2 regions of the Pseudoxanthomonas sp. GW2 genome follow, and region 1 is predicted to be linked to the other one. Evidence: riboswitches for the same ligand, from Rfam matches in the RefSeq annotation. Region 1 holds a riboswitch; the other holds the start of a gene.
What was found. A riboswitch is a leader RNA that binds a small molecule or an ion and turns the genes downstream of it on or off. The one in region 1 is predicted to bind cobalamin.
Positions count from the first base shown of each region.

Region 2: another riboswitch for cobalamin. It lies ahead of B351_RS0102265 (ribonucleoside-diphosphate reductase subunit alpha); the one in region 1 lies ahead of btuB (TonB-dependent vitamin B12 receptor).

Region 1 covers NZ_ALIP01000105.1:5,360-19,830, reverse strand. The annotation lists gene B351_RS0108370 (fumarylacetoacetate hydrolase family protein) at 1-660, opposite strand, end outside; gene B351_RS0108365 (DEAD/DEAH box helicase) at 1,021-2,421, shown strand; gene queD (6-carboxytetrahydropterin synthase QueD) at 2,543-2,896, shown strand; gene B351_RS0108355 (phasin family protein) at 3,071-3,454, shown strand; gene B351_RS0108350 (zinc-binding alcohol dehydrogenase family protein) at 3,748-4,764, shown strand; gene bioD (dethiobiotin synthase) at 4,793-5,476, opposite strand; gene B351_RS0108340 (GAF domain-containing protein) at 5,582-6,067, shown strand; cobalamin riboswitch at 6,142-6,379, shown strand; gene btuB (TonB-dependent vitamin B12 receptor) at 6,499-8,361, shown strand; gene B351_RS0108330 (DUF885 family protein) at 8,414-10,198, opposite strand; gene dinB (DNA polymerase IV) at 10,336-11,454, opposite strand; gene fabA (3-hydroxyacyl-[acyl-carrier-protein] dehydratase FabA) at 11,639-12,154, shown strand; gene fabB (beta-ketoacyl-ACP synthase I) at 12,157-13,368, shown strand; gene B351_RS0108310 (M3 family metallopeptidase) at 13,628-14,471, opposite strand, start outside.
Region 2 covers NZ_ALIP01000022.1:91,170-105,640, reverse strand. The annotation lists gene B351_RS0102275 (flavodoxin) at 1-199, opposite strand, end outside; gene B351_RS0102270 (ribonucleotide-diphosphate reductase subunit beta) at 318-1,382, opposite strand; gene B351_RS0102265 (ribonucleoside-diphosphate reductase subunit alpha) at 1,544-3,985, opposite strand; cobalamin riboswitch at 4,162-4,375, opposite strand; gene B351_RS0102260 (DUF998 domain-containing protein) at 4,489-5,100, shown strand; gene zapE (cell division protein ZapE) at 5,104-6,240, opposite strand; gene B351_RS0102250 (alpha/beta hydrolase) at 6,237-6,902, opposite strand; gene B351_RS0102245 (EamA family transporter) at 6,996-7,853, shown strand; gene queF (NADPH-dependent 7-cyano-7-deazaguanine reductase QueF) at 7,897-8,715, shown strand; gene B351_RS0102235 (rhomboid family intramembrane serine protease) at 8,961-9,740, shown strand; gene B351_RS0102230 (phosphatase PAP2 family protein) at 9,825-10,688, shown strand; gene B351_RS0102225 (TIGR00266 family protein) at 10,789-11,814, shown strand; gene B351_RS0102220 (hypothetical protein) at 11,927-12,319, opposite strand; gene B351_RS16065 (hypothetical protein) at 12,372-12,713, opposite strand; gene B351_RS0102210 (GFA family protein) at 12,812-13,216, opposite strand; gene B351_RS0102205 (Lrp/AsnC family transcriptional regulator) at 13,248-13,727, opposite strand; gene phhA (phenylalanine 4-monooxygenase) at 13,859-14,471, shown strand, end outside.

The DNA of each region.
Region 1 (14,471 bases):
CAGCGGCAGGTGCAGCTTGTTGCCGCGCCAGGCATCGCCCAGCTCGTCGGGGGTCACGAACACCGGGCCCAGCGCCGAGCGCGGCTTGGACTGCAGGAAGCCGAAGCCCTTGGCCAGCTCGGCCGGGATCAGGTTGCGCAGGGACACGTCGTTGACCAGGCCGACGAGCTGGATATGGCCGGCGGCCTGCTCCGGCGTCACCGCCATCGGCACGTCGTCGGTGACCACCACGATCTCGGCCTCCAGGTCGATGCCGTAGTCCTCGCTGACCACGCGCACCGGGTCACGCGGGCCGAGGAAGCCGGCGCTGGTGGCCTGGTACATCAGCGGGTCGGTGTAGAAGCTCTCCGGCACCTCGGCGCCGCGGGCGCGGCGCACCCGCTCCACGTGCGGCAGGTAGGCGCTGCCGTCGACGAATTCGTAGGCGCGTGGCAGCGGCGCGGCCAGGGTGGCGTGGTCCAGCTCGAACGCGTCCGCGGCCTGGCCCTGCTCCAACGCCTCGGCCAGCGCCACCAGGCGCGGCGCGGCACGCTGCCAGTCGTCCAGGGCCTGCTGCAGGGTGGCGGCGATGCCGGTGGCGCGCACGGCGCGGGACAGGTCGCGGGAGACCACGACCAGGGTGCCGTCGCGGCCGCCTTCCTTGAGGGTTCCGAGCTTCATTGCGCGCTCCTGCTGGCTGTGGATGGCGGATTGTAGCGGCTCGGCACGGACGGTTTCACCCGAAAGCATCGCCGCGGGGCGCGCCTGAATGCTTCCCGCGGCCGCGCCGGGCGCCGCCGGCGCTCTTGCCGTAGAATGCGCGCACCGATTGCCAGCGGCCGTCCGTTTCCCCCAGGGACCGGCAGCGCCGGAACAGCTCCGGCGTCCCGCTCCATCCCCGACGCCTTCCGCCTGGCATTCGCGCCGGACCTTTCCGGCCCATCCCTTCTCGCAGCGCGGATTCACGGGAACGCTCCGAGTCATCGGCCTTGACGGCCACCCGGCGGCAGCCGCCGCGGGTCATCCATGGAGTGTTCCCCGATGTCGTTCGAATCCCTGGGCCTTGCGCCCTTCCTGCTGCGCGCGCTTGCCGAGCAGGGCTACGAAACCCCTACCCCGATCCAGCAGCAGGCCATTCCGCTGGCGCTGGCCGGCCACGACCTGCTGGCCGGCGCCCAGACCGGCACCGGCAAGACCGCCGCCTTCGGCCTGCCGCTGCTGCAGCACCTGGGCACCGCGCCGCAGAAGGTCAGCGGGCCGCGCAAGCCGCGCGCCCTGGTCCTGGCGCCCACCCGCGAGCTGGCCACCCAGGTGCACGACAGCCTGCGCGGCTACAGCAAGTACCTGCGCATCCCCAGCGCCGTGGTCTACGGCGGCGTGGGCATGGGCAACCAGCTGGATGCGCTGCGCCGCGGCGTGGACCTGGTGATCGCCTGCCCGGGCCGCCTGATCGACCATATCGAACGCCGCAGCATCGACCTGTCCGGGATCGAGATCCTGGTCCTGGACGAGGCCGACCGCATGCTCGACATGGGCTTCCTGCCCTCGATCAAGCGCATCCTGGCCAAGCTGCCGAAGCAGAACCGCCAGACCCTGCTGTTCTCGGCCACCTTCCCCGAGTCGATCAAGCAGCTGGCGATGGAGTTCATGCGCAACCCGCGCGAGGTCCAGGTCACCCCGCAGAACACCGTGGCCGAGACCATCGCCCACCGCGTGCACCCGGTCGACGCGGCGCGCAAGCGCGAGCTGCTGCTGCACCTGCTGGGCCAGGACACCCGGGTGCAGACCCTGGTGTTCGCCAAGACCAAGCACGGCAGCGACAAGCTGGCCACGCACCTGGAGAAGGCCGGCATCCGCGCCGCGGCGATCCACGGCAACAAGAGCCAGAGCCAGCGCCTGCGCGCGCTGGGCGACTTCAAGTCCGGCAAGGTCAACGTGCTGGTGGCCACCGACATCGCCGCGCGCGGCATCGACATCGACCAGCTGCCGCGGGTGATCAACTACGACCTGCCGATGGTCGCCGAGGACTACGTGCACCGGATCGGCCGCACCGGCCGCAACGGCGCCAACGGCGAGGCGCTGTCGCTGGTCTCGCAGGACGACGCCAAGCTGCTGCGCCAGATCGTGCGCCTGCTCGGCCGCGACATGGAGATCCGCGACCTGCCCGGGTTCGAGCCGCAGGTGCCGATCCGCTGGGGCAACAGCGCGCCGGGCAAGGCCGAGCAGCCGGGCGGCCAGCGCCCGCCGCGCAAGCCCGGCGGCGGCCGCGGCCGGCGTCCGCATGGCGGCGGCGAAGGCCAGGCCCACGCCCATGCCGGCAATCGCGCCGGCAACCGCGGCGGCAATGGTCGCGGCAACCGCGCGCCGGCGGCCGCCACCCATGCCCAGCAGCGCAACCAGCAGCGCAATGGCGGCGGCCCGCGCCGCGACGCCAACCGCTGATATCCACGGATAACGCGCAGGATGGAACGGCAGCCACGGCTGCCGTTCCCGTCCCGGGACCCGCAACGGGCCCAGCCCGTGGCATTGCCCGCCCGCCCGGCCACGAACGACAATCCACGCCATGGAAATCTTCAAGGTCTTCACCCTCGAGGCGGCGCACCGCCTGCCCAACGTGCCCGAGGGCCACAAATGCGCGCGCCTGCACGGGCACTCGTTCCGGGTGGAACTGCACGTGGAAGGGCCGGTCGACCCGCAGGCCGGCTGGGTGATGGACTTCGCCGACCTCAAGGCGGCGTTCAAGCCGCTGTACGAGCAGCTGGACCACCACTACCTCAACGAGATCCCAGGCCTGGAAAACCCGACCAGCGAGAACCTGGCCGCCTGGATCTGGGCCCGGCTCAAGCCCTCGGTGCCGCTGCTGAGCGAGGTCGTGGTCCACGAGACCTGCACCTCCGGTTGCCGCTACCGCGGCTGAGCCGGCGACCTGCCGGGCCGCCCCTGCCCTCCTCCCGCGCCGCCGGCCCGTGCCGGCGGCGTTTTCGTGCGCGCCTTCACAAAGCAGAACAACGGTTGCGGGCGATGTTGCATCGCACAAAAGGACGGGGTATGCTGCATCGCACCATAGAGGTGATCCGTACTGGAGCCAGCCATGTCCTACCAGTTCAACGAGCAGCTCAGCGCCTATACCCACCAGTTTGCGGCCGTGGCCGCGCGGGTGAACCGCCTGGCCCTCGAGAACGCCGAGTCGCTGTTCGGCGTGCAGCTGCGCACCCTGGAGAAGAACGTCGAGGCGACCACCAGCTACCTGGGCGAACTCGCCGAGGCGCGCGACCTGGATGCTTACCGCACCCTGCTGCCGAAGGGCCTGCAGGTGGCCCGCGACAACGCCGAGCGCGTTGCCGCCGCCGGCCAGGAAGTCATCGGCCTGACCCTCAAGACCGGCGAGGCGCTGGGCGAACTGGCCAAGAGCCAGTTCGAGAGCGCCACCAGCCAGGTGCAGGCGACCGTCGCCAAGGCCGCGCGCAAGCGCTGAGCCATCCCGGGCCGCGGCCCGGACCACGATTCAAGTCTTTGCGCGGTTCCCTCCCCCGCGCAAACCCGGGCCCGGCAGCATCCCCTCCCGCTGCCGGGCCTTTTTTTTCCCCCGGTTGGCGCCGCCGCCCAGGGCGGCCGGCCCCGGCAACCGGGGTGCGCGAGGCATGCGCGACGTCCCAGGCCCTCGGCGGTGGGATCGCCGGCGCCATCACCGTGCGCACGCCCGGCGGGCACTTCCATGGCAACGGGAGAAGCGCGAAATTGCGCTCCCCCGACAGCGTGGAGCACGCCATGAAAGCGATCGGTACCGCACAACCCCTGCCTGTTTCCGACCCGCGCTCGCTGCTGGACCTGGAAATGCCCGATCCGGAGTACGCGGCGCACGACCTGCTGGTCGAAGTGCAGGCGATCTCGGTCAACCCGGTGGACGTGAAGGTGCGTCTCTCGGCGCGGCCCGAGCCGGGCGAGCACCGCATCCTGGGCTGGGATGCCGTGGGCCGGGTGCGCGCGGTGGGCAGCCAGGTGCAGGGATTCCAGCCCGGCGACCGCGTGTTCTACGCCGGCCAGATCGACCGTCCCGGCAGCAATGCCCAGCTGCAGGCGGTGGACGCGCGGATCGCCGCGCATGCGCCGCAGACCCTGGGCGACGAGGACGCCGCGGCGCTGCCGCTGACCTCGCTGACCGCCTGGGAAACCCTGTTCGACCGCCTGCGCGTGGACGACCCGGTGCCGGGCGCGGCCAATGCCCTGCTGGTGATCGGCGGCGCCGGCGGCGTCGGCTCGATCACCGTGCAGCTGGCGCGGGCCCTGACCGGGCTGACCGTGATCGCCACCGCCTCGCGCCCGGAAACGGTGGAGTGGGTGAAGAAGATGGGCGCCCACCACGTGCTCGACCACCGCCAGCCGCTGGCGCCGCAGGTCGCGGCGCTGGGCATCGGCGCGCCGGCGTTCGTGTTCTCCACCACCCATACCGACCGCTACCTGGCCGATGTCGTGGAGCTGATCGCGCCACAGGGCCGGATCGCGCTGATCGACGACCCGGCCGCGCTGGACGTGATGCCGCTCAAGCGCAAGAGCCTGTCGCTGCACTGGGAGCTGATGTTCACCCGCCCGCTGTTCGGCACCGCCGACCTGCAGCGCCAGCAGGAGATCCTGCGCGAGGTGGCGCGCCTGGCGGACGCCGGGACCATCGCCACCACCCGCACCGGCTCGCTGGGCACGATCAACGCCGCCAACCTGCGCAAGGCGCACGCGCTGCTGGAGAGCGGCACGGCGATCGGCAAGACCACCCTGGCCGGCTTCGACTGATGCTGCCCCTGGCGCTGGCCCGTCGGGTTCAGCCGGCCAGCGCCAATCCTGCCGCCATGCGTTCCGGATCGGGCGCCGGCACGTACGGCAGCCGTCCCAGGCAGGGCGCGTCCAGGCGCGCGGACAGCAGCTCCAGGTTGTCCTCGCGGCAGGCCATGTCCGGATCGACCTCGCTGGCGATCCAGCCGGCCAGGCGCAGGCCGTCGGCGGCGATGGCGCGCGCGGTCAGCCGCGCATGGTTGAGGCAGCCCAGGCGCATCCCGACCACCAGCACCACCGGCGCGCGCAGCGCACGCACCAGGTCGGCCTGGTCCAGGTCGCCGGCCAACGGCGCGGCCCAGCCGCCCACGCCTTCGACCACGACCACGTCGGCCTGCGCGCGCAGGCGGGCGAAGGCCTCCAGCAGCGGTGGCAGCGCGACCTCGATGCCCGCGGCGCGCGCGGCCAGTTCCGGCGCCAGCGGTTGCGGCAACGCGAACGGGTTGAGGTCGGCGTAGGCCGGGCGCGGCGCGCTGGCCGCCTGCAGCGCCAGCGCATCCTCGTTGCGCCAGGCGCCATCCACCAGCGCGCAACCGCTGGCCACCGGCTTCATCCCCACCGCGCGCCGCCCGGTCCGGCGCAGCGCATGCAGCAGGCTGCAGCTGGCGACGGTCTTGCCGGCGCCGGTATCGGTGCCGGTGACGTAGAGGCGGTCGAGGCTGCGCAGGTCCATGTCCAACTCCAGGCGGCCGCACGATGCGGCCGGCGGATCATACGCGCCACGCAGCATCCCGCGATCCGGGCGATGCCCGGCCAGCGCTGCGGGTAACATGCGCGCATGTCCTTCTCCGCCATCCCGCTTACCGGCAGCAAGCCGGAACAGTACGAACAGCTCCTGGCCCAGGTGCGCGGCCTGCTGCACGGCGAGCGCGACCGCGTCGCCAACGCCGCCAACCTGTCCTCGCTGGTCTACCACGCCCTGCCCGCGCTCAACTGGGTCGGCTTCTACTTCTACGACGGCAAGGAACTTGTCGTGGGTCCGTTCCAGGGCCTGCCGGCCTGCGTGCGCATCCCGCTGGACAAGGGCGTGTGCGGCGCGGCCGCGCGTACCCGCCAGACCCAGCGCGTGGCCGACGTGCACGCCTTCCCCGGGCATATCGCCTGCGATTCGGCCTCGCGCTCGGAGCTGGTGGTGCCGCTGGTGGGCGGCGACACCCTGCTCGGCGTGTTCGACCTGGACAGCCCGGAGCCCGACCGCTTCGACGCCGAGGACCAGGCCGGCCTGGAAGCCATCGCCGCCGCGTTCGTGCAGTCGCTACGCTGACCGCACGGTCCGCGGGCATGGCTGCACGGCCTGCCCGCCACCCCGCTCCATTGCCCCCCCCCGCCGATAGGCATAGACTGCGCCCACTTTCGGGTGACCGCGGCATGGGCCGCGGTTGAAACGGGAAGCCGGTGACTCCGCCGCGGCCGCAGGGCCGCGCGGACATTCCGGCGCTGCCCCCGCAACGGTAAGCAGGACAAGTCCGGGCAACACCGCCACTGTGCCCCGCGCATGGGAAGGCGCCCGGATGGAGCAGGCCATGCGCCTGTTCGCCCGCGAGCCCGGAGACCGGCCCGGAAGACGACTGGTTGCGATGCGGAGGGCATTGCGGGCGGCAGCCGCGTGCGGTCGCACGCGCCTGGCGTTTGCCTCTCTCCCTCGCAGCCCCACGCCACCGGTCGCGCGGGCGTGCGCGACAGCAGGAGAGATGCATGAAGCCGTTCCCGTTCCGTCCCCTATGCCTTGCCGTGGCCGCGGCCCTGGCGCCGGCCAGCGCCTGCGCGCTGGAGGCCGCCACCGACCTGGACGAGGTCGTGGTCACCGCCACCCGCACCGTCCAGTCCGTGCACGAGAGCCTGGTTCCGGTGCAGGTGATCGACCGCGCCACCATCGAGCGCAGCCAGGCCGGCTCGCTGCAGGACCTGCTGCGCGGCCGCGCCGGCGTCAACCTGTCCAACCAGGGCGGGCACGGCAAGGTCAGCGCGCTGATGCTGCGCGGCACCGAGTCCGACCACGTGCTGATGCTGGTGGACGGCATGCGCATCGGCGCGGCCAGCAACGGCATGCCGGCGCTGCAGGACATCCCGCTGGACCAGGTGGAGCGGATCGAGATCGTGCGCGGACCGCGCTCGAGCCTGTACGGCCCGGAGGCGATCGGCGGCGTGATCCAGGTGTTCACCCGCGGCGCCGGCAAGGGCCTGCGCCAGGACCTGCGCCTGGGGGTGGGCAGCCACGCCCTGCGCGAGGCCAATGCCGGCCTGTCCTGGCGCGGCGAGCGCGGCTGGGTCTCCGCCCGCGCCGGCCACCGCGAGGAAGACGGCTTCGACGCCTGCCGCGGCACCGCCGCCGGCTGGGGCGCCGGCTGCTATGTCGACGAGCCGGACCGCGACGGCCACCGCAACAACTCGCTCAACCTGCGCGCCGGGACCAAGCTTGGCGAGGACGTGGAGCTGCAGGCGCACCTGCTGGATTCGGACAGCCGCAACGAGTACGACGGCGGCCCGTACAGCGGCAACGAGGCCGACAACCTGCAGCAGGTGGCCGGCGCGCGCCTGGACTGGCGCCTGGGCGAGCGCGTCTCGCTGCAGGCCCAGGCCGGCCGCACCCGCGACGACGCCGAGGGCTATTACCGCCAGGACGGCGCGCGCCGCCTGGTCAACAGCTACCGTACCCGCCGCGACCTGGCCTCGCTGCAGCTGGACGCCGGCTTCGGCGCGGGGCAGCTGTTCAGCGCCGGACTGGACTGGCAGGACGACCGCGTTTCCAGCAGCGCCGGCTTCGAGCGCGGCCGCCGCGACAACCTCGGCGCCTTCGTCGAGTACCAGGGCCGCTTCGGCGCGCATTCGCTGCAGGCCAGCGCGCGCAACGACGACAACGCCCAGTTCGGCAACCACGCCACCGGCAGCCTCGGCTACGGCTTCGACCTGGACGGGACCTGGCGCCTGGCCGCCAGCGCCGGAACCGGCTTCAAGGCGCCGACCTTCAACGACCTGTACTACCCCGGCTTCAGCAATCCGCTGCTGGAACCGGAGGAGTCGCGCAGCGTGAACCTTGGCGTGCACGGCCAGGGCGAAGGCTGGAGCCTGGGCGTGGACGTGTTCCAGACCCGGATCGACGAACTGATCGGCTATGACACCGGCTTCAACCTGGTGAACATCGACCGCGCCCGCATCCGCGGCGCCGAGCTGACCGCGGCCACCGCGCTGGCCGGCTTCGACCTGGCGCTGGAACTGAGCTGGCTGGATCCGCGCAACGACAGCGACGGCCTCAACGACGGCAACTGGCTGCCGCGGCGCGCGCGCCGCAGCGGTCGGATCGACCTGGACCGCCGCTTCGGCGCGTTCGCCGCCGGCCTGACCGTCAGCGGCGCCGGCCGGCGCTACGACGACGTGGCCAATACCACCCGCCTGGGGGGCTACGGCCTGCTCGACCTGCGCCTGGAATGGACCCTGTCCCCGGCCTGGACCGTGCAGGCCAAGGCCAGCAACGTGTTCGACCGCCAGTACGAGACCGTGGCCTGGTACAACCAGCCCGGCCGCGAGTACGCGCTGGCGCTGCAGTACCGCACGCCCTGAGCGCGCGCCGGTGGTGCGGGCGGCGCCGTCCGTCCGCGCCGCGCCCCGCGGATCAGGGCGCCGCGGCCGCCGCCGGCTTGTCCCTGGCCTCGGCCATGAACGCGCGCACCTCGCGCTGCAGGGTCGTCAGCGGCACCGCGCCCAGGCCGAGGATGCGGTCGTGGAAGGCCTTCTGGTCGAAGCGCGCGCCCAGCTCGCGTTCGGCCTCGCGGCGCAGGTCGAGGATGGTGCGGTAGCCGACGTAGTAGGACAGCGCCTGCCCCGGCCACGAGATGTAGCGGTCGACCTCGTTGACGATGTCGATGTGCGCCAGCGCGGTGTGGCTGGCAAGGTAGTCGATCGCCTGCTGCCGGCTCCAGCCGTACTCGTGCAGGCCGGTGTCGATCACCAGGCGCGCGGCGCGCCACATCTCGAAAGTCAGGCGGCCGAACTCCTCGTACGGGGTCTCGTAGATCCCCATCTGGGTGCCGAGCCATTCGGTGTACAGGCCCCAGCCCTCGCCGTAGCCGGAGAAGTACACCTGCTGGCGGAACTCGGGGCGCGCCGGCGCCTCCAGCGCCAGCGCGGCCTGCAGGCTGTGGCCGGGGGCGCACTCGTGCAGCACCAGCGCCGGCAGGTTGTACAGCGGCCGCGACGGCAGGTCCCAGGTATTGAACAGGCACGACTCCAGGCCGCCGCGGCCGGAGGTGTAGTTGGGCGCGATGTCGTCCGGCACCGGGCGGATGGTGAAGCGGTAGCGCGGCAGGGTGCCGATCACGTGGTTGAGCTCGCCGTCGATGCGCTTGGCGTGGTACGAGGCCGCCGCCAGCAGCTCGCGCGGGGTCCTGGCGTAGAACCGCGGATCGGTGCGCAGGAACTGCAGGAACTCGGCGAAGCTGCCCTGGAAGCCTGCGCGCGCCATCACCTGGCGCATTTCCGCCGAGATCCGCTCGACCTCGGCCAGGCCCAGCTGGTGGACCTGCTCCGGGGTCATGTCCAAGGTCACGTATTCGCGGATCTGGCTGCGGTAGAACTCCGCGCCGCCGGGCAGGTCGCGCGCCGAGACCGTGGTACGGGTGCGCGGCAGGTACTGGTTGCGGAAGTAGTCCAGCAGCCCGGCGTAGGCCGGCACCACCTGTTCCAGCACCACCTTGCGGCCTTCCTCGCGCAGGGCGCGGCGCACCTCCTCCGGGACCGAGGCGGGGATCGCGTCGAACACGTCCAGCGCCGGGTTGCCGGCGCCGGTGCGGGTGTACGGCTCGATGGTGCGGTCGCGCCCGTCCAGCGAGGCGCGCGGCACGCTCCAGCCGCGCGCCAGGCCGGCCTCCATGTTGGCGCGCTGGTCGGCGAAGTAGCGCGGCACGTCGCGCAGGCGCTGGATGAAGCGGCGCCACTCGGCCTCGCTGCGGTACGGCGCCCAGGGCACGATCTCGGCCCAGAAGAAGCTGTCGCTGTTGAACGGCGCCTCCCAGGTGCGCCAGCGGGCGTTGTTGAGGTCGGCCTCCACCATCGCCCGGAACACCTCGGCGTTGATCCGCTCCTCCGGCGGCAGCGCCGCGGCCGGGATCGCGTCGAGCCTGCGCAGCACCTGCTCCCAGTAGGCCACGCGCCGCTCCCAGTCGCGCGGGGCGACCGCGGGCAGGCGGCTGCCCGGCTGCCAGCGACCCTCGACGTACTCGTAGCCGTACTCGCGCTGGCGCCATTCCCACTCGGCCGTGTACAGCTCGCGCAGGGCCTGCGCGGCGGCGCTGGCTTCGGCGGCCGGGCGGTTGGCAGCGGCGGCCGGGCTGGCGGCGGCCAGGCCCGGGGCCAGCAGCAGGGACAGGGCGAGGACGGAGGCGCGGGACAGCTGGGACATGAAGGCTCCGGATTGGCGGCTGGGCGGCGCCGTCCACGGCCGATGTTCGCGCAAGGCCGCGGCGACGCCGATCGCGCCGGCAGGCGCGGATGGCGGATGGTAGCCGGCGGTCCGCACCCCCGCCCCTGCCAAAGGGGCTAGCGCGCCGGCGCGTCCGCGGGCACGGCCAGCTCGCCGAACAGGTCGCCCTGCGGCGCCACTTCCTCGGCGTCGCGGAAGCCGGACAGGCCCACGCCTACCAGCCGGTAGCGGGTGTCGGCCGGCAGCGCCACCCGCGCGCGCAGGGCGCAGGCCAGCTCGCCCAGTTCGGCGGCCGAGGCCGGCGGCCGCTCCAGGGTCAGGCTGCGGGTAAGGATGCGGAACTGCGCGGTCTTGAGCTTGAGCACCACGGTGTGCCCGGCGCGGCCGGCGCGGCGGGAGGCGTTCCAGGTCTTTTCCGCCAGCTGCCGGATCGCCGGCTCCAGCGCTTCCAGCGGCAGGTCCTGGGCGAAGGTGTCCTCGGAGGAAACCGAGCGCACCGGCTGCTCCGGTTCCACCGGGCGCTCGTCGATGCCGCGCCCGCGCCGGTACAGGGCCGCGCCGAAGCTGCCGAAGCGCCGCTGCAGTTCCTCCAGCGGGCGCTGGCGCAGGTCGCCGACGGTGGCGATGCCCAACTGCGCCAGCTTGCCCTGCATCACCCTGCCCACCCCGGGGATGCGTTCCACCGGCAGCGGGGTCAGGAACCGCTCCACGTGCTGCGGGCGGATCACGAACAGGCCGTCGGGCTTGTTCCAGTCCGAGGCGATCTTGGCCAGGAACTTGTTCGGCGCCACCCCGGCCGAGGCGGTCAGCCCGGTCTCGGCGCGGATCCTGGCGCGGATCGCCTCGGCCACCGCGGTGGCGCTGGGCAGGCCGGTCTTGTTCACGGTCACGTCCAGGTAGGCCTCGTCCAGCGACAACGGCTCCACCAGGTCGGTGTGCTCGAGCATGATCTGCCGCACCTGGCGGGAGACCGCGCGGTAGCGCGGGAAGTCCGGCGGCACGAACACCGCGTCCGGGCACAGGCGCTCGGCGCGCAGTGCCGGCATGGCCGATCGCACCCCGAACCTGCGCGCCTCGTAGGAGGCCGCGCACACCACCGAGCGCGCCCCGCGCCAGGCCACCACCACCGGGCGGCCGCGCAGGGAGGGATCGTCGCGCTGCTCGACCGACGCGTAGAACGCGTCCATGTCCACGTGGATGATCTTGCGCTGGGCGGGAACGGGCGGGGACTGCATCGCCCGCCATTGTGGACCGCCGCGGCGCACCCGGCGCGACCCGGCGCCCGCGGCCCGCCAGGCAGACCGCCGCGCGCGGATGGATGGGCCGGCGGCGGGTGGTCGCCGGGCGCGCCGGCGTCAAACATTTGATTGAAACGCCGCCCTCGGGCACGCTTTTAGTGCTTTCTCCACCGGATTCCGCATGAACCGCGCTTCTTCGTTCACCCGCGAGCAGCTGGAAGCCAGCGCCCGTGGTGAGCTGTTCGCCACCGGCGACGCCCGCCTGCCCGCCGACCCGATGCTGATGTTCGACCGCATCGTCGAGATCAACGAGGACGGCGGCAAGTACGGCAAGGGCTTCATCCGCGCCGAGCTCGACATCCGCCCGGACCTCTGGTTCTTCCAGTGCCATTTCATCGGCGATCCGGTGATGCCCGGCTGCCTGGGCCTTGACGCCATGTGGCAGCTGGTCGGCTTCTACCTGACCTGGCTGGGCGCCCCGGGCCGCGGCCGCGCCCTGGGCTGCGGCGAGGTCAAGTTCTTCGGCCAGGTGCTGCCGACCGCCAGGCTGGTCACCTACGAGATCGACATCAGCCGCGTGATCAACCGCAAGCTGGTGATGGCCCAGGCCGATGCGCGCATGCTGGTGGACGGTCGCGAGATCTACACCGCCAAGGACCTGCGCGTGGGCCTGTTCACCTCGACGGAGGATTTCTGACCATGCGTCGCGTCGCCATTACCGGCATGGGCATCGCTTCCTGCCTGGGCAACGACCTGGACACCGTCTCGGCCGCGCTGCGCGAAGGACGCGCCGGAATCCGCCACCTGCCCGACGCCGCCGAGCACGGCCTGCGCAGCCAGGTCGGCGGTGCGGTGGACCTGGACCTGGACGCGGTGATCGACCGCAAGCTCAAGCGCTTCATGAGCGACGCGGCGGCCTACAGCTACGTCTCCCTGCGCGACGCCATCGCCGACGCCGGCCTGGACGAGGCCACGGTCAGCCACCCGCGCACTGGCCTGGTCGCCGGCTCCGGCGGCGGCTCCAGCCGCTGGCAGGTGGAGACCGCCGACCTGCTGCGCGAGAAGGGCGTGCGCAAGGTCGGCCCGTACATGGTCCCGCGCACGATGTGCTCGACCGTGTCGGCCAACCTGGCCACCGCGTTCAAGATCAAGGGCGTCAGCTATTCGATCAGCGCCGCCTGCGCGACCTCGGCCCACTGCATCGGCGCGGCCGCGGACCTGATCCGCCACGGCGCGCAGGACGTGGTGTTCGCCGGCGGCGGCGAGGACCTGGACTGGACCATGAGCGTGATGTTCGACGCCATGGGCGCGCTGTCGTCCTCGTACAACGAGACCCCGGAGAAGGCCTCGCGCCCGTACGATGCCGGCCGCGACGGCTTCGTCATCGCCGGCGGCGGCGGCATGCTGGTACTGGAGGACTGGGACCACGCAGTGGCCCGCGGCGCGCGCATCCACGCCGAGCTGGTGGGCTACGGCGTGACCTCCGACGGCGCCGACATGGTGGCCCCGTCCGGCGAAGGCGCGGTGCGTTGCATGCGCATGGCGCTGGAAGGCCTGGGCGGGCGCAAGATCGACTACCTCAACACCCACGGCACCTCGACCCCGCTGGGCGACATCGTCGAGCTCAACGCGGTGCGCGAGGTGTTCGGCGAGGACATGCCGCCGATCTCCTCGACCAAGGCGCTGTCCGGCCACTCGCTCGGTGCGGCCAGCGTGCACGAGGCGATCTACAGCCTGCTGATGATGCGCGACGGCTTCATCGCCGGCTCGGCCAACATCGAGACCCTGGACCCGAAGGCCGAGGGCTTGCCGATCGCGCGCGAGAGTCGCGATGCGCAGCTGGACGTGGTGATGTCCAACAGCTTCGGCTTCGGCGGTACCAACGCCACCCTGGTGTTCGCGCGGGTGTAAGTGACGCGCTGACGAACACAAAAAAGCCCGGCTTTCGCCGGGCTTTTTTGTGTTCGTGATTCGGGATTCGTGATTGGTGGGACAGGGTCGCCGCCCGATTGGGCGGCCAGGCAAGGGACCGGCACCAACCCAGTGCGGAGGCGGCCTCCGGCCTTGCCGGGCCACGCGCAAAAGCCAAGCGAAGCCACACACCAAAACGTGCCCGAAGCCCGCCCTCACACCCGTCCCCTCTCCCGTCCGGAAAGAGGGAGAGGAGCTCTCACGCCGCCATGCCGTTGTGGCGCAACAGGGCGTCGATGCTCGGCTCGCGGCCGCGGAAGGCCTTGAAGTTCTCCAGCGCGCTGCGGCTGCCGCCGCGGGAGAGGATCTCGCGCAGGAAGCGCGCGCCGGTCTCGGCAAGCTGGCCAGGCGCTTCCTCGAACGCGGCATAGGCGTCGGCGCTGAGCACCTCGGCCCACTTGTAGCTGTAGTACCCGGCCGCGTAACCACCGGCGAAGATGTGGCTGAACTGGTGCGGGAAGCGGTGCCAGGCCGGGGCGCGGTTGACCGCGACCTCGTCGCGGATCCGCTCCAGCAGCTGCAGCACGCTGTCCTGCGCCGGATCGAAGCGGCTGTGCAGCTCCATGTCGAACAGGCCGAACTCCAGCTGGCGCACGGTGAACATGCCGGCCTGGAAGTTCTTCGCCGCCAGCATCCGCTCGAACAGCGCGCGCGGCAGCGGCGCGCCACTGTCCACGTGCGCGGTCATCGCCTGCACCCGCTCCCACTCCCAGCAGAAGTTCTCCATGAACTGGCTGGGCAGCTCCACCGCGTCCCATTCCACGCCATTGATGCCGGCCACCGGCAACTCGCCGATCGCGGTCAGCAGCTGGTGCAGGCCATGGCCCATCTCGTGGAACAGGGTGGTGACCTCGTTGAAGCCCAGGGTGGCCGGCTTGCCGTCCACGCCCTTGCCGAAGTTGCACACCAGGTACACCAGCGGCGTCTGCACGCCGTCGGCGCGCATGCGGCGGTTGCGGCAGTCGTCCATCCACGCGCCGCCGCGCTTGCCCTCGCGCGCGTACGGATCAAGGTAGAACTGGCCGAGCAGGCGGCCGTGCGCG
Region 2 (14,471 bases), on a different contig from region 1:
CCGGCGTGCGCCCGCCGTTGTCGGTCCAGCTGCCCAGCAGGTAGAGGTCATGGCGCGGATCGCCCGCGTCGGCCAGCGCGTGCAATCCCGCCTCCAGCCAGGTCACGGCGTGGCCATGCGCCTCGCAGTGCCCACGCACCTGCCGTGCGAGGTCGCGGGTGTTGCCGCTGAGGGAGGCGTAGGCGATCAGGAGGCGCATGAAGGCCGGGATTGGTGACTGGTGATTGGTCATTCGTGATTCGTGATTCGTGATTCGTGCAGGAGCGTGATGGCCTTGCTTTTTCCAATCACCAATGACCAATCACGAATCACGCGCCTCACAGCTCATCGAATCCGTTGTCCGCGTTGGTCTTCTTGTACGAGGCGTTGCGCATCTCGAAGAAGTCGGTCTTGGTCTGGGTGAAGTTGTCGGCGTAGGCGCGGATCCAGGGCATGACGTTGTCGGTGGTCTCCGCGTAGAGGGACTCGATGCCCAGCATCCCGGCCATCTTGTTCGCGCGGTACTTCACGTAGCGGATCATCTCGTCCACGTCGATGCCGTCGATCCCGTCCAGCACTTCGCCGGTCCACTGCGTCTCCAGCTCGATGGCGTGGCGGAAGGCGACGTGCACGTAGTCGGTCAGCTCGTCGGTCTGCAGCTCCGGGTGCTCGCCGACGATGGCGCGGATCACCTCGCTGATGAACTTGGTGTGCGCCAGCTCGTCGCGGTTGATGAAGCTGATGATCTTGCCGGTGCCGGCCATCCGGTTCTGCCGCACCAGGTTGTAGAAGTAGGCAAAGCCGGAATAGAAGTTGATGCCTTCCAGGATCGAGGACTGGATCAGCGCGCGCAGCAGGGTCTCGGCGGTCTTCTCGCGCATGAAGTCCTCGTACGCGGCCATGATCGGCGCGTTGCGGCGCAGGATGGTCGGGTGGGTGCGCGCGATCTCGAACACGCGGTTCTGGTTGGCCAGGTCGGTGATCGAGGCCAGCACGTAGCTGTAGCTCTCGTTGTGGATCACTTCCTGCTGGCCGATGATCGCCGCGTTGGCATGCGCCGCCGGATCGGTGATGTACTCGGCCACGTTGTAGATGAAGCGGGTCTGCGGCGAATCCAAGGTGGCCAGCAGGCCGATGATCGAGTCGAAGGCGTTCTTCTCGCGCGCCGACAGCTCGCCGTACTGGCGTGCATCGCCCTTCATGTCGACCTCGTCCGGGATCCAGAAGTTGGTCGAGAGCTCCTTGTAGGCGCGGTAGAACGACGGGTAGGGGATGTCGTTCCAGTTGAGGATGCCCGAGGTGGTCCCGTTGATGATCCCGGTCGAACGGTTGGGATGGCGCGGCTCGAGGATGCGGATGCGGTCCAGCCGGGTAGCGGTACGCGGTGCGGCAACAGTAGTCATGGTCGTTCTCTCTCTGCTGGTTGCCGACCGCAACCAGCGTTCTGGAGGAAAGCCCCCCTGAGTCAGGGGGGCGCGCCGAAGGCGCGGGGGTATGGAGGCTGATGAGCGGGACCCACGGTTCGCAGCGCGAACCGTGGAACCTGACTAGCGCGAACGCGCGGTCAGCTACTGCACCATTCGCACTCGGCCACGTCGATATCGTTCGAGCGCACGTAGTACGTCGTCTTCAGCCCCTGCCGCCAGGCCTCCAGGTGCAGCTCCAGCAGCACCGAAGCGCGGATCGATGAAGGCACGTAGAGGTTGAAGCTGATTGCCTGGTCCACGTGGCGCTGGCGGCGCGCGTTCTGCCGCACCGAGGCGAACTGGTCCACCTTCCACGCGCCCTTCTCGTAGTAGGGCCAGGTTTCCAGCGACAGGCCGGGTGCGGCCACCGGGCGCCGGTAGTCCTTCTTTTCCTCGTAGTAGAACGCCGAGTAGACCGGGTCGATCGAGGCGCTGGAGCCGGCGATCTGCGCGGTGGACATGTTCGGCCCCACCGCCAGCAGCCAGCCGTTGCGCAGGCCGTTGACCGCCACCTGAGCGGCCAGGTCCAACCACTCGGGCGAGTTGTAGCCGCGTTCGCGGAAGTAGGCGCCGGTGTGCCAGTCGCTGCCGGGGAAGGCCGGGTAGGTGCCCTTTTCCTTCGCCAGCTCCATGCTGGCCTGGATCGCCAGGCGGTTGATCCGCTCGTACAGCGCGTCGCTGTAGTCCTCGGCCTCCTTCGAATCCCAGTGGATGCCCTTGAGTGCAAGCAGGTGGTGCCAGCCGAAGGTGCCCAGGCCGATCGCGCGGTACTTGCGGTTGGTGATGGTCGCCTGCGGCACCGGCAGCTGGTTGAGGTCGATGACGTTGTCGAGCATGCGCACCTGGATCGGTACCAGGCGCTCGAGCACGTCGCTGATCAGGTCGCCCTGGCCCTCGGCCTGGACCACCGCGCGGCCCAGGTTGATCGAGGACAAGTTGCAGACCACGAAGTCGCCAGCCTGCCTGGTGGTCACGATCTGGTTGCCGGAGATGACCTCCTGGATCATCCGGGTCGGACTCTGGTTCTGGAGGATCTCGGTGCACAGGTTGGACGAGTACACCATGCCGCAGTGCTTGTTTGGGTTCTTCCGGTTGACCTCGTCGCGGTAGAACATGAACGGGTTGCCGGTCTCCAGCTGCGAGACCATGATCCGCTTGAACAGGTCGATCGCCTTGACCGTCCTGCGGCCGATGCGCTCGTCCTCGACCAGCTCCTGGTACTTGCTGCGGAAGCTGCCCTCGCCGCGCTTTTCGTCGTAGAAGTCCTGCAGGTACCAGCCCTTGGCCTGCTTCACCTCGTGCGGGTCGAACAGGTACCAGTCGCCGCGCCGCTCCACCGCCTCCATGAACAGGTCCGGGATGCACACCGCGGTGAATACGTCGTGCGCGCGCAGGCGCTGGTCGCCGTTGTTGAGGCGCAGGTCGAGGAACGCCTCGATGTCGCGGTGCCAGATGTCCAGGTACACCGCCACCGCGCCCTTGCGCTGGCCCAGCTGGTCCACCGAGACGGCGGTGTTGTTGAGCTGCTTGATCCACGGCACCACGCCGCCGGAGGAGTTGGGCACGCCGCGGATCGGCGCGCCGGCGGCGCGCACGTAGCCCAGGTATGCGCCCACGCCGCCGCCGCCCTTGGACACGCGGGCGATGTCGGTGTTGGAGTCGTAGATGCCCTGCAGGCTGTCGTCGACGGTGTCGATGAAGCAGCTGGACAGCTGGCCGCCGACCTTGCCCGCGTTCTGCAGGGTCGGGGTGGCCACGGTCATGTACAGGTTGGACAGCGCCCAGTACGCCTCGCCCACCAGCTGCATGCGTCGCTCACGGGGCTTTTCGTCCTGCATCAGGTACAGCGCGATGGTCAGCCAGCGCTCCTGCGGCAGCTCGTAGACGTTGCGCGCCGCGTCGGTGGCCAGGTAGCGGGTCGCCAGCAGGTACAGGCCGTTGTAGGTGAACAGCTTGTCCCGCTCCGGGTCGACCAGGCGGCCGGCCTCCTCCAGCTCCTCCTTGGAATAGGCGCGCAGGATGTCGTTGGAATAGATGCCGCGGTCGGCCAGGCTCTCCTGCAGGCCGACATAGGAACCGTACTTCTGTGCCACGTCGTAGAAGCGGTTGCGGCTGGCGCGCTTGTACAGGCGGCGAAGGTACAGGCGCGCGGCGAAGTACTCCCATTCCGGCGCGGCCAGGTCCACGCGCGCCTCCGCCTCGCGGATCAGGTGGTCGACCAGGTCGTCGGCCGACAGCGCTTGCTTGCGCGCGACGAAGCCCAGTACCGCGCGCTTGTAGCCGTCGATCTCAAGCTGCGGGAACTCGGCGTGGATGGCATCGATGCTGCGCTCCAGGCGCGCCGGGTCGAATGGCAGGCGGCGGTTGCCGGCCTCCTTGGTGATCCAGGTGGTGGCTGCCGGCGGCGGGGCCGGTGCGGCCGCGCGCACGGCGGCCGGGGTGGGAACCGGGGCGTCGGCAAGCGCGTCGCCGGTGGCGGCCATGGCCGCGGTGGCCGGGGCCGCGTCGGCGACCAGTGAGGGGGTGTCCTGGGATGTCATGCGCATCCTCCGTGGCGTGATGCACCCCGCGTCCCTCCCTCGGGGAACGCGGATCCGGTGCGGATGCGGAGGATGCGAAGGCAGCGTCGCAACGGCCGCGACGCAGCGCGGCTGCGGCGGACCCTGCTTCGCCAGTCTTCCCCCCTCCGGGGATTCCGTGACCGGCACCGCGCGGTGTGCTTGGCGCGGCTGTCGGCAGGTCTTCGGACTTCCGGACGTGGAGGTTTCCCTCCGCCTACTTCCGCCGCTTCCCAGGCCTTGGCCCAGTGCGTTGGTGCGGGTTCGTTTCCGGTTACCGCTGCGGGGCAGTGCCGGATTCGCCTTGCGGCCCACCGGACTTCCCTTTTAAACCCGCGCCGCGGCGCGGGTACCGACGCGACACAAGATAGTGGGGTACCAGGATCATGGCAACCCCATATCTCGGAACAGGTACCCTGTTGGCGGACTCGTCCGGGCCGCCGCCTGCGCCAGCCCCGCGCATTTGCGACACTGCCGGCATGCGCATGCCTGCCCCCGACCCCAGGTCCGTGGCCAGCCCCCTGGTGCTGGGCAGCCTCGCCCACTTCCTGCTGGCCGCGGTGGCGGTGCAGGCGCTGCGCCCGGAATACGACCCCTGGCTGGCGCCGCTGAGCCTGTACCTGTCCGGTGCCTGGAGCGCGTGGCTGCGCGCGGCGTACTACGGCCTGGCCCTGGGCATCGTGCTGCTGGCGCTGGAACTGCGGCGCACGCTGGAGCCGTGGGCGCGCTACGCGCTGGTGCCCGTGCTGCTGTGCGGCGGCGCGCTGGCGCTGGCGGCCACCGCCGCCTGGCCGGGACCGGCACCCGGGTACCCGGTGGACGACCTGGAGGCGCTGGTCCACCGCATCGCGGCGATGGCCGCGTTCCTGCTGGTCGGCAGCGGCATGCTGCTGCAGTCCGCTGCGCTGCACCGCGATCCGCACTGGCGCGGACGGGCCCTGGCGGCGCTGCTGCTGGCGCTGCTGGCCTTCGCCGGGCTGTGGCTGCACGCGTTGTGGCGCGAGCTGCCGCGCGGGGCCTCGCAGAAAGCGGTGGTCGCGCTGTACCTGTCCTGGCTGTGGCTGTGCGCCTGGCGCCTGCGCACGGCGCCGCGCTGAGGCTCAGGCGCGGTGCGGGGTGGCCAGGTACTCGGCGCTCTGCATCTCGATCAGGCGCGAAGCGGTGCGCTCGAACGCGCCGCCCAGGCGCTGGCCTTCGTACAGTTGCGGCGGGGCCGCGTCGGCGGTGCACACCAGGTTGACCTGGCGGTCGTACAGCTCGTCAACCAGGTTGACGAAGCGCCGTGCCGCGTCCTCGTTCACCGCGCCCATGCGCGGGATGCCGCCCAGCAGCACGGTGTTGAACTCGCGCGCGATCTCGATGTAGTCGGTGGTGCCGCGCGGGCCGTCGCACAGCGCGGCGAAGTCGAACCAGGCGATGCTCTTGCCGCGGCCGCGCACCGGGATCTTGCGGCCGTCGATCTCGATGTTGCCGCCGTGCGCCGCGTCGCCGCCGCTGAGCTCGCGCCAGCGCTCCGCCAGCCAGGCCTCCGCGCCCGCGTCCAGCGGCGCGCGGTAGACCGGGGAACGGGTCAGCGCGCGCAGGCGGTAATCCTCCTGGCCGTCCGAGCGCAGCACCACGCAGTGCTGCTGCAGCAGCGCGATCGCCGGCAGGAAGCCGGCGCGCTGCAGGCCGTCGCGGTACAGGTTCTCCGGCGCGGTGTTGGAGGTGGTCACCAGGGTCACGCCCTCGGCGAACATCCGCTCCAGCAGGCGCGCCAGCAGCATGGCGTCGCCGATGTCGGTGACGAAGAACTCGTCCAGCACCAGCACCTTCAGCGCGCCGCGCCAGCGCCGGGCGATGTGCGCCAGCGGGTCGGCCTCGCCGGCGTGCTCGCGCAGGCGCTCGTGCACGCCGCGCATGAAGCGGTGGAAGTGGGTGCGGTACTTGCCGTTGCTGACCTGCGGCTTGCCCGTGCCCGGCGAGTACACCGGCAACGGCAGCGATTCGTAGAACAGGTCGACCACGAAGGTCTTGCCGCGCCCGACCTCGCCCCAGTAGTACAGGCCGCGCACCGGCGCCGCCGGGCGCGCGAACAGGCGCGACAGCAGGCCGCCGGAAGGCGGCGCCAGCAGCGCCTGGTGGATGCGGTCCAGCTCGCGCAGGGCCGGGTGCTGCGCCGGGTCGTCGCGCCAGCGCCCGGCCGCGGCGCCCTCGGCGTAGACCTGCGAGGGGGTGCGCACGCCGCTTGCGCTCATGCCTGCGACAGCCAGCCCTTGACCTCGTGCTGGATGGCGCCGCGCAGGTCGATCAGCTTGCGGTGGAAGAAGTGGCTGGTCTCGGGCATGCGCACCAGCTGCGGCTTGCGCGGCAGCGAATCGATCCAGTCGTACACCGCCTGCGGGTCGACGATCTCGTCCTGGTCGCCCTGCACCACCAGCCACGGCACCTCGGGGATCTGGATGCCGGAGAAGTCCCAGCCGCGTCCGGCCACCGGCGGCGCGATCGAGATCAGCGCATCGGGCGCCAGCTCGGCGGCGCTGGACAGGCTGACGTAGGAGCCGAAGCTGAACCCGGCCAGCCACAGCGTCTGGCCCGGGCGCGCGGCGCGCACCCAGTCCACCACCGCGCGCAGGTCCTCGCGCTCGCCGACGCCGCGGTCGAACTCGCCCTCGGAGGCGCCGGTGCCGCGGAAGTTGAAGCGCACCGTGGTCGCGCCCAGCTCGCGCAGCGCGCGCGCGACCATGGTCACCACCTTGTTGTGCATGGTCCCGCCCTCGGTCGGCAGCGGGTGGCAGACCACCGCCACCAGCGGGCGGGCGTCGCCCGGTTCGGGCAGGTCCACGGCCACCTCCAGCGCGCCGGCCGGGCCGGGCAACATCAGGGTGGTCGACTCGTCGGGGAAGGCGCTTGCGGTCATGCGCACATGATACAGACCGGCCGCGCGGCGCCGGTGTGGCTGCCGCGCCCGCCACTCGGCGACAATGGCGCCTTCCCGCCCGCCTCCCCGCGCATGCATTTCCTCCTGCTCAGCGTGACCTGCAGCGTCCTGGTCTCGGTGCTGCTGAAGCTGGCGCCGCGCCGCGGCTGGGACGTGGGCCAGATGGTCACCTGGAACTACCTGGCCGCGGCCCTGCTGTCGGCCTGGCTGCTCAAGCCGCCGGCGGCCGCCCTGCACCAGCCTGGCGCACCCTGGGGTGCGCTGCTGGTGCTGGCGGCGCTGCTGCCGACCCTGTTCCTGGTGCTGGCCGCGGCGGTGCGCCACGCCGGCATCGTGCGCACCGACGTGGCCCAGCGGCTGTCGTTGCTGCTGTCGCTGGCCGCGGCCTTCGTGTTCTTCGGTGAGCGCGCCGGGGCGATGAAGCTGGCCGGCCTCGGCCTGGGCCTGCTGGCGGTGCTGGGCATCCTGGCACGCCCGGCCGGTGCGCCCTCCGGCAGTCGCGGCTGGCTCCTGCTGCTGGCGGTATGGGCCGGCTTCGCCGTGGTCGACGTGGTGCTCAAGCGCCTGGCCATGGCCGGCACCCCGGCATCGGCCGCGCTGCTGGTGGCCTTCGTGCTGGCGTTCTTCGGCATGTCCGCCTGGCAGCTGTGGCGGATGCTGGCGCAAGGCATGCGCCCGGGGCTGCGCCACGCCGCCGCGGGCCTGGCCCTGGGGCTGCTCAACTTCGGCAACATCGTGTTCTACGTGCGCGCCCACCAGGCGCTGCCGGACAGCCCGGCCACGGTGTTCGCGACCATGAACATCGGCGTGGTCGTGGCCGGCACCCTGGTCGGCGTGCTGGCCTTCGGCGAACCCACCTCCCGGCTCAACCGCGCCGCCATCGCCCTGGCCATCGCCGCCATCGCCCTGATCGCGCTGGCGCCGCGCTGAGGCGGACAAGCGCCGTGCAGGCGCGCTTCCCTAGAATGTGCCGATGAATACCCCGCACGATTCCAGCCTCGGCCGCGAGGTCGCCTACCCGACCCGCTACGACCCGACGCTGCTGTTCCCGATCCCGCGCGCCGGCGCCCGCGCCGAACTGGGCCTGCAGGCAGGCGCGGCGCTGCCATTCACCGGCCACGACCGCTGGCATGCCTACGAACTGGGCTGGCTGGACGGCCGCGGCCGCCCGCAGGCGGCCACCGCGACCGTGCTGGTGCCGGCCGATTCGCCCTGCCTGGTCGAGTCCAAGTCGTTCAAGCTGTACCTCAACTCGCTCAACGGCGAGCGCTTCGCCGATGCCGGCGCGCTGCGCGCACGCATCGCCGCGGACCTGTCGCAGGCGGCCGGCGCCGCGGTGCGGGTGGAGTTCGGCCTGCCGCCGATGGCGGCAGGCGCCGAAGGCGCCAGCATCGACGATGCCGACGTGGACATCGACCACTACGGCCCGCCGCAGGCGGAAGTGCTGCGCGCCGATCCGGCCGAGGTGGCCGAGGAATACCTGCACTCGGGCCTGCTCAAGTCCAACTGCCCGGTGACCGGCCAGCCGGACTGGGGCAGCGTGCACCTGCGCTACCGCGGCCCGCGCATCGACCGCGGCAGCCTGCTGCGCTACCTGGCCGGCTACCGCGAGCATGCCGGCTTCCACGAGCAGTGCGTGGAGCAGATCTTCCTGGACGTGCTGGCCCGCTGCCGGCCGCAGTGGCTGTCGGTGGAGGCGCGCTATACCCGCCGCGGCGGCCTGGACATCAACCCCTGGCGCGCCACCCCGGGGCAGCCGGCGCCGGCGCCGCTACGCGACCTGCGGCAGTAACCGCGGCCGCCCAATGCCGGCTTCACGGGTCACAGATGAAACGTTAACGACGCCTGTGACAACGTTGCGCCGTGCATTGGTCCGGCGCCTGGCAGGGTGGCCGCCGGACCCGGCGACCGGGCTCTCCCGGTGCTGCCTTCTCTCTCTCCCGGCAGGGTGAGTGGCTCCTTGGGCGCGCCCTCCCGCGCCCTTCTTTTTGTCCGGACCCGGTTGATTCGGCGCCAGGCAGGCGCCATGCAGGGTTCATGGACGCCCCTACCGAACCCATGCCCCAGGCCGGCAGCGACCGGCGCAGGATCCTGCGCGCCTTCAACGCCAGCCTGGCCTTCGTGTTCCTGCTGCTGGTGGTGTTCGTTTCCCAGCCCGGGCTGGACGTGCGCGCCCTGGCAGTGGCGCCGCGCGACATCGGCCAGTGGATCGGCCTGCTCGCCGCGCCGTTGCTGCACGGCTCGCCGGAGCACCTGGGCGCCAATGCCGGCGCGATCCTGATCCTCGGCACCCTCGCCGGCGCGGTGTATCCGCGCGCCACCCTGCGCGCACTGCCGCTGCTGTGGCTGGGCTCGGGCCTGGGCGCCTGGCTGCTGGGCGATCCGGGCAGCCGCCACCTCGGCGCCAGCGGCCTGACCCATGGCCTGATGTTCATGGTCGCCGTGCTGGGCCTGCGCCGGCGCGACCGCGCCTCGATCGCCGCCGGCATGATCGGCTTCCTGTTCTACGGCAGCATGCTGGTGACCGTGCTCCCGCACGAGCCCGGGGTGTCGTGGCAGTCGCATCTGGGCGGGGCGCTGGCAGGCCTGCTCGCCGGCCTGCTGTGGTGGCGCGCGGACCCGCTGCCGCCACGCCCGCGCTACAGCTGGGAGGACGAAGAGGAGGACGCCGGCTCCCCCCAGGCCGGCACCGACGCCGACACCCTGGAACCCCCGCCGCCGCGCGACGTGCCGGTGCTGTGGCACCGTCGGCCACCGGTGCGCGGCGTGGTGCTGCGCTTCCCGCCGCCGCGGCGCGGACCTCCCGCGGAGCCCTGAGCCCGGCGGCATGACCGCCCGCACATCCGCGCCCACGGTGGGCCGCGGATAATCGGCGGCCTGTTCCCCTGCGCAGGACCTCCCATGCCTTCCGCTTCCGCCCCCGCGCCGGCCCGCTCGCGGCGGGCCCTGGTTCCCGTCCTGCTTGGCGCCGCGCTGGCCGCGTGCAGCGCGCGCCCCACCCCGCCCGCGCCCGCACTGGCCGCCGACGGCGTGCCGGAAAGCCGGCCCGGCTGGGCCATCGGCTACCTGCCCGACGCCGCCGTGCCCGACAGCCTGGCCCTGCTGCCGCCGCCGCCGTCCGGAGAAGCGGCCGCGCTGGACCAGGCGCGCATGCAAGCGGCGCTGGCGCTGCACGGTACCCCGCGCTTCGCCCAGGCCGCGGTGGACGCGGAGCTGCAGTTCCCGCAGGCCGCGCCGCTGTTCGCCTGCGCCCTGGGCGTGGAGATCGACCTGCAACACACCCCGGCCACCTGGCGCCTGCTGCGCCGCAGCCTGGCCGATGCTTCCCGCTCCACCCGCAAGGCCAAGGACCACTACAAGCGCCCGCGGCCGTTCCTGGCCAACCACGCGCCCACCTGCACCCCGCAGGACGAGGCACGCCTGGCGCACAGTGGTTCCTATCCCTCCGGGCATACCGCGATCGGCACGCTGTGGTCGCTGGTGCTGGCGCAGGCCGCGCCGGGCCACAGCGATGCCCTGCTGGCGCGCGGCCGCGCCTTCGGCGAGAGCCGGGTGGTGTGCAACGTGCACTGGACCAGCGACGTGGTCGAGGGCCGCTTCATGGGCATGGCCACCTTCGCCCGGCTGCAGGCCGAGCCGGCGTTCCAGGCCGACCTGGCCGCCGCGCGCCGCGAGCTCGCTGCCGCGCGCGCCGCCGGCCGCGTACCGCAACGCGACTGCGCCGCCGAAGCCGCGGTGCTGCAGGTGGCCGCCAACCCTGGCTGAACACCGGGCGTGGCCCCTGGTGCCGAGCTGACATCCGGCACCTGCGCATCCCGGCGCGCGGTCCTAGACTCGGCCCGCGATTCCCCCCCAGGAGGCCGCCATGACCCAGTGGTACCTGCACGACCCCGCGAGCAACCGCCGCCTCGGCCCCATGGACACCGACAGCGCGCGCGCCGAGGCCGCGCGCAACCCCGGCCTGCTGGCCTGGCGCGAGGGCATGGGCGACTGGCTGCCGGTGCGCAACATCGCCGAGCTGGTCGACGGCGTGCCCGGCGACCCGGCCGCCACGCCGCCGCCGCTGCCGCGCAATGCCGGCCGCGCCCGCGCCGACGAGATCGAGTTCCGCATCCACGGCCAGGAGATGCAGTTCGTCGAGATCGAGCTGGATCCGGGCGAGAGCGCCATCGCCGAGGCCGGCGCGCTGATGTTCAAGGACGCCGCGGTGCAGATGGACACCATCTTCGGCGACGGCTCGCACCGCGGCCAGGGCGGCGGCTTCATGGACAAGCTGCTGGCGGCCGGCAAGCGCGTGATCACCGGCGAGAGCCTGTTCACCACCATGTTCACCCACACCGGCAGCGGCAAGGCCAAGGTGGCCTTCGCCGCGCCCTACCCGGGCACGGTGCTGGCGATGAAGCTGGACGAGCACGGCGGCCGCATCATCTGCCAGAAGGACAGCTTCCTGGCCGGCGCGCGCGGCGTGCAGGTCGGCGTGCATTTCCAGCGCCGCATCCTCACCGGCCTGTTCGGCGGCGAGGGCTTCATCATGCAGAAGCTCGAGGGCGACGGCTGGGTGTTCATCCATGCCGGCGGCTGCGTGGTCGAGCGCGAGCTGGCCGCCGGCGAGCGCATCGACGTGGATACCGGCTGCGTGGTCGGCTACCACGCCAGCGTCAGCATGGACGTGCGCCCGGTCGGCGGCATCAAGAGCATGCTGTTTGGCGGCGAGGGCGTGTTCCTGGCCACCCTGACCGGACCGGGCAAGGTCTGGCTGCAGTCGCTGCCGTTCTCGCGCCTGGCCGGACGCATGCTGCAGGCCGCGCCGCAGGCCGGCGGCCATAACCGCGGCGAAGGCTCGGTGCTGGGCGGGCTGGGCCGCATCCTGGACGGCGACAACCGCTTCTGACACCACGCGGCGCGGCCGCCCCGTCCGCGCCGGCGTCATTGGCTACCGTCGTCCTGCCCGCCGGGCGACGGGAGCGCGCCACGCGTCCTGCTGCACCTGACCGGGTGAAGCGTCAGGCCGACGAGCGACGGCGTGCAAAGTCCAGGCGGGCGAGTGCCCAGCACGCCGGCACCGCAACAAGCTGGCAGAACAGCCAGATGCCAGTGGCCGTATCCGGCCACGCCGCCGCCGGCAGCAGGACGTCGCAAGCGGCAAGCGCCAGCACGACGGCGACAGGCGCCAGCACGATCAAGGCCGCACGCACCGAGCGGCCGAACGGACCGGCCCCGGGGCTGCGCATCAAGGCAAACAGGGCCGGCCAGCCATGCAGCAGCGCCAGCACGAAGCTGACCACCAGTGCCCGCGATGGCGCCTGTCCTTCGGTGCCTACGAACTTGAGCCACCAGAGCGCCGCAAACAGCGCTGCGGACAGGAGGCCGAGAACTGGAACCTTCCAGTCGCGCACTGACCCGACCTGCTGCCTGGCACCTGGAGCCAACTCGCGCCGCAAGGCAGCGTCACCGCGGCGCGGGCACCGCGCCGATGGCGATGCCGGTATTGCAGTCGATGCGCAGCGCCTGGCGCGCGGACAGGCCGTAGCGCGGCGTCGTTTCCGGCGTGTAGTCGCCCAGGCCGCCGGTGGAGCGCAGCAGGCGCAGGCGGGTGCCGTCGCGCGGATCCAGCAGCGGGCTGCGGCAGGCCGGCCCGGCCACCGGCGAGGTGGCGCCGGTAGCGGCGTCGAGCACCTGGAAGCGCGGGGGCAGGTCGGTGATTGCGCCCGGGTCGGCGCGATCCGGCCATGCGCTGGCGCAGGAAGCCAGCAGCAGGGTGGCTGCGGCGGTCAACAGCAACGGTTTCATGGCGTCCCCCTTGCCTGTGTGTCCACGGACCGGGGCAGGGGGATTATCGACGCTGCAAGGCGCCGCGCACCCGTGCCGTCGGCCATCCCCCGGGACGCTCAGCCGGGCGCGCGGTCGGAGGGATGGTTGATGCCGTCGCTGGTCGGCACCTCGCCCAGGTCGAAAGGATTGATGCCCTCCAGGCAGGCGACGTTGAGCCCGTACTCGTTGGGGTCCGAGCGCCGCTGGTGGTGGGTGTGGATGCCGCATATGCCGCAGAACCAGTGGCGCGCGGTCATGGTGTTGAACTGGTACAGGCGCAGGTGCTCCCGGCCGGCGGCCACGCGCAGGCGGTGCAGCGGCACGGTGGCCACGATCGTGCCCTTGCGCCGGCACAGCGAGCAGTCGCAGCGGCGCGGGTCGACCACGCCGTCCGGCAGTTCCACCTCCAGCCGCACCGCGCCGCAGTGGCAGCTGGCGCGGTGCACCGGCTGGATCGGCACGCCTCCGATGACCTTGTACATGGCAACTCCCGCCGGGCAGGTTGCCGCCACCTTAGCGCCGCGGCAGTGGCAGGCCGCGGGATTCCTTCACGGTGCGCAGCACGAAGCTGGAGTTCACGTCGGCCACCCCGGTGTTGTTGAGCAGGCGGTCGAGCAGGAAGCGCGAGAAGTGCTCCAGGTCCTCGACGTAGACGTGCAGCAGGTAGTCCATGTCGCCGGTCAGGGCATGGCAGGCCACCACCTCCTCCCAGTCCTGCACATGGGCGACGAAGCGGTCGATGCCGGGCGTGCCGTGCTTCTCCAGCTGCACCCGGACGAAGGCCTGCAGGCCCAGGCCCAGCGCGCGCGGGTCCAGGCGCGCGCCGTAGCCGGTGACCACCCCGGAGGCCTCCAGCCGCTGGATCCGGCGCAGGCAGGCCGAGGGGCTGAGGTTCACCCGCGCCGCCAGTTCGGCATTGGCGGCGCGGCCTTCCTGTTGCAGCAGGGCCAGCAGGCGCAGGTCGGTGCGGTCGAGTTCGACGGTGGCGGCCATTCGTTGCATTGCACCACGGTTATGACGCAACAACATTGCGCCAGGCGCCGGGATATCCGCAACTTTGCAACCCGGTTGCGCGGGATCGGTCCTAGGCTGGGGGACGCCCCGCCAGTTCCGGAGACCCCGCCATGGCCACGCCCCGCCGCGTCGAATCCGAACGCCTGCAGACCGACAAGGGCTATGTCCCGGTCTACACCACCGCCATCGTCGAGCAGCCCTGGGACGACTACAGCGCCGACGACCACGCCACCTGGGGCACGCTCTACGAGCGCCAGCGCAGGCTGCTGGTCGGCCGCGCCTGCGACGAGTTCCTGCGGGCCCAGGACGCGATGGGCATGGACGCGCGCGCGATCCCGCGCTTCGCCCAGCTCAACGAGGTGCTGGGCGCGACCACCGGCTGGACCCTGGTGGGCGTCGAGGGCCTGCTGCCGGAGCTGGATTTCTTCGAGCACCTGGCCAACCGCCGCTTCCCGGTCACCTGGTGGATCCGGCGCCCGGAGCAGATCGACTACATCGCCGAACCGGACCTGTTCCACGACCTGTTCGGCCACGTCCCGCTGCTGATGGACCCGGTGTTCGCCGACTACATGCAGGCATACGGCCGCGGCGGGGTGAAGGCGCACGGCATCGGCCCGGAGGCGCTGCAGAACCTGACCCGGCTGTACTGGTACACGGTGGAGTTCGGCCTGGTGCGCCAGGCCGGCGGGCTGCGCATCTACGGCGCCGGCATCGTGTCCTCGG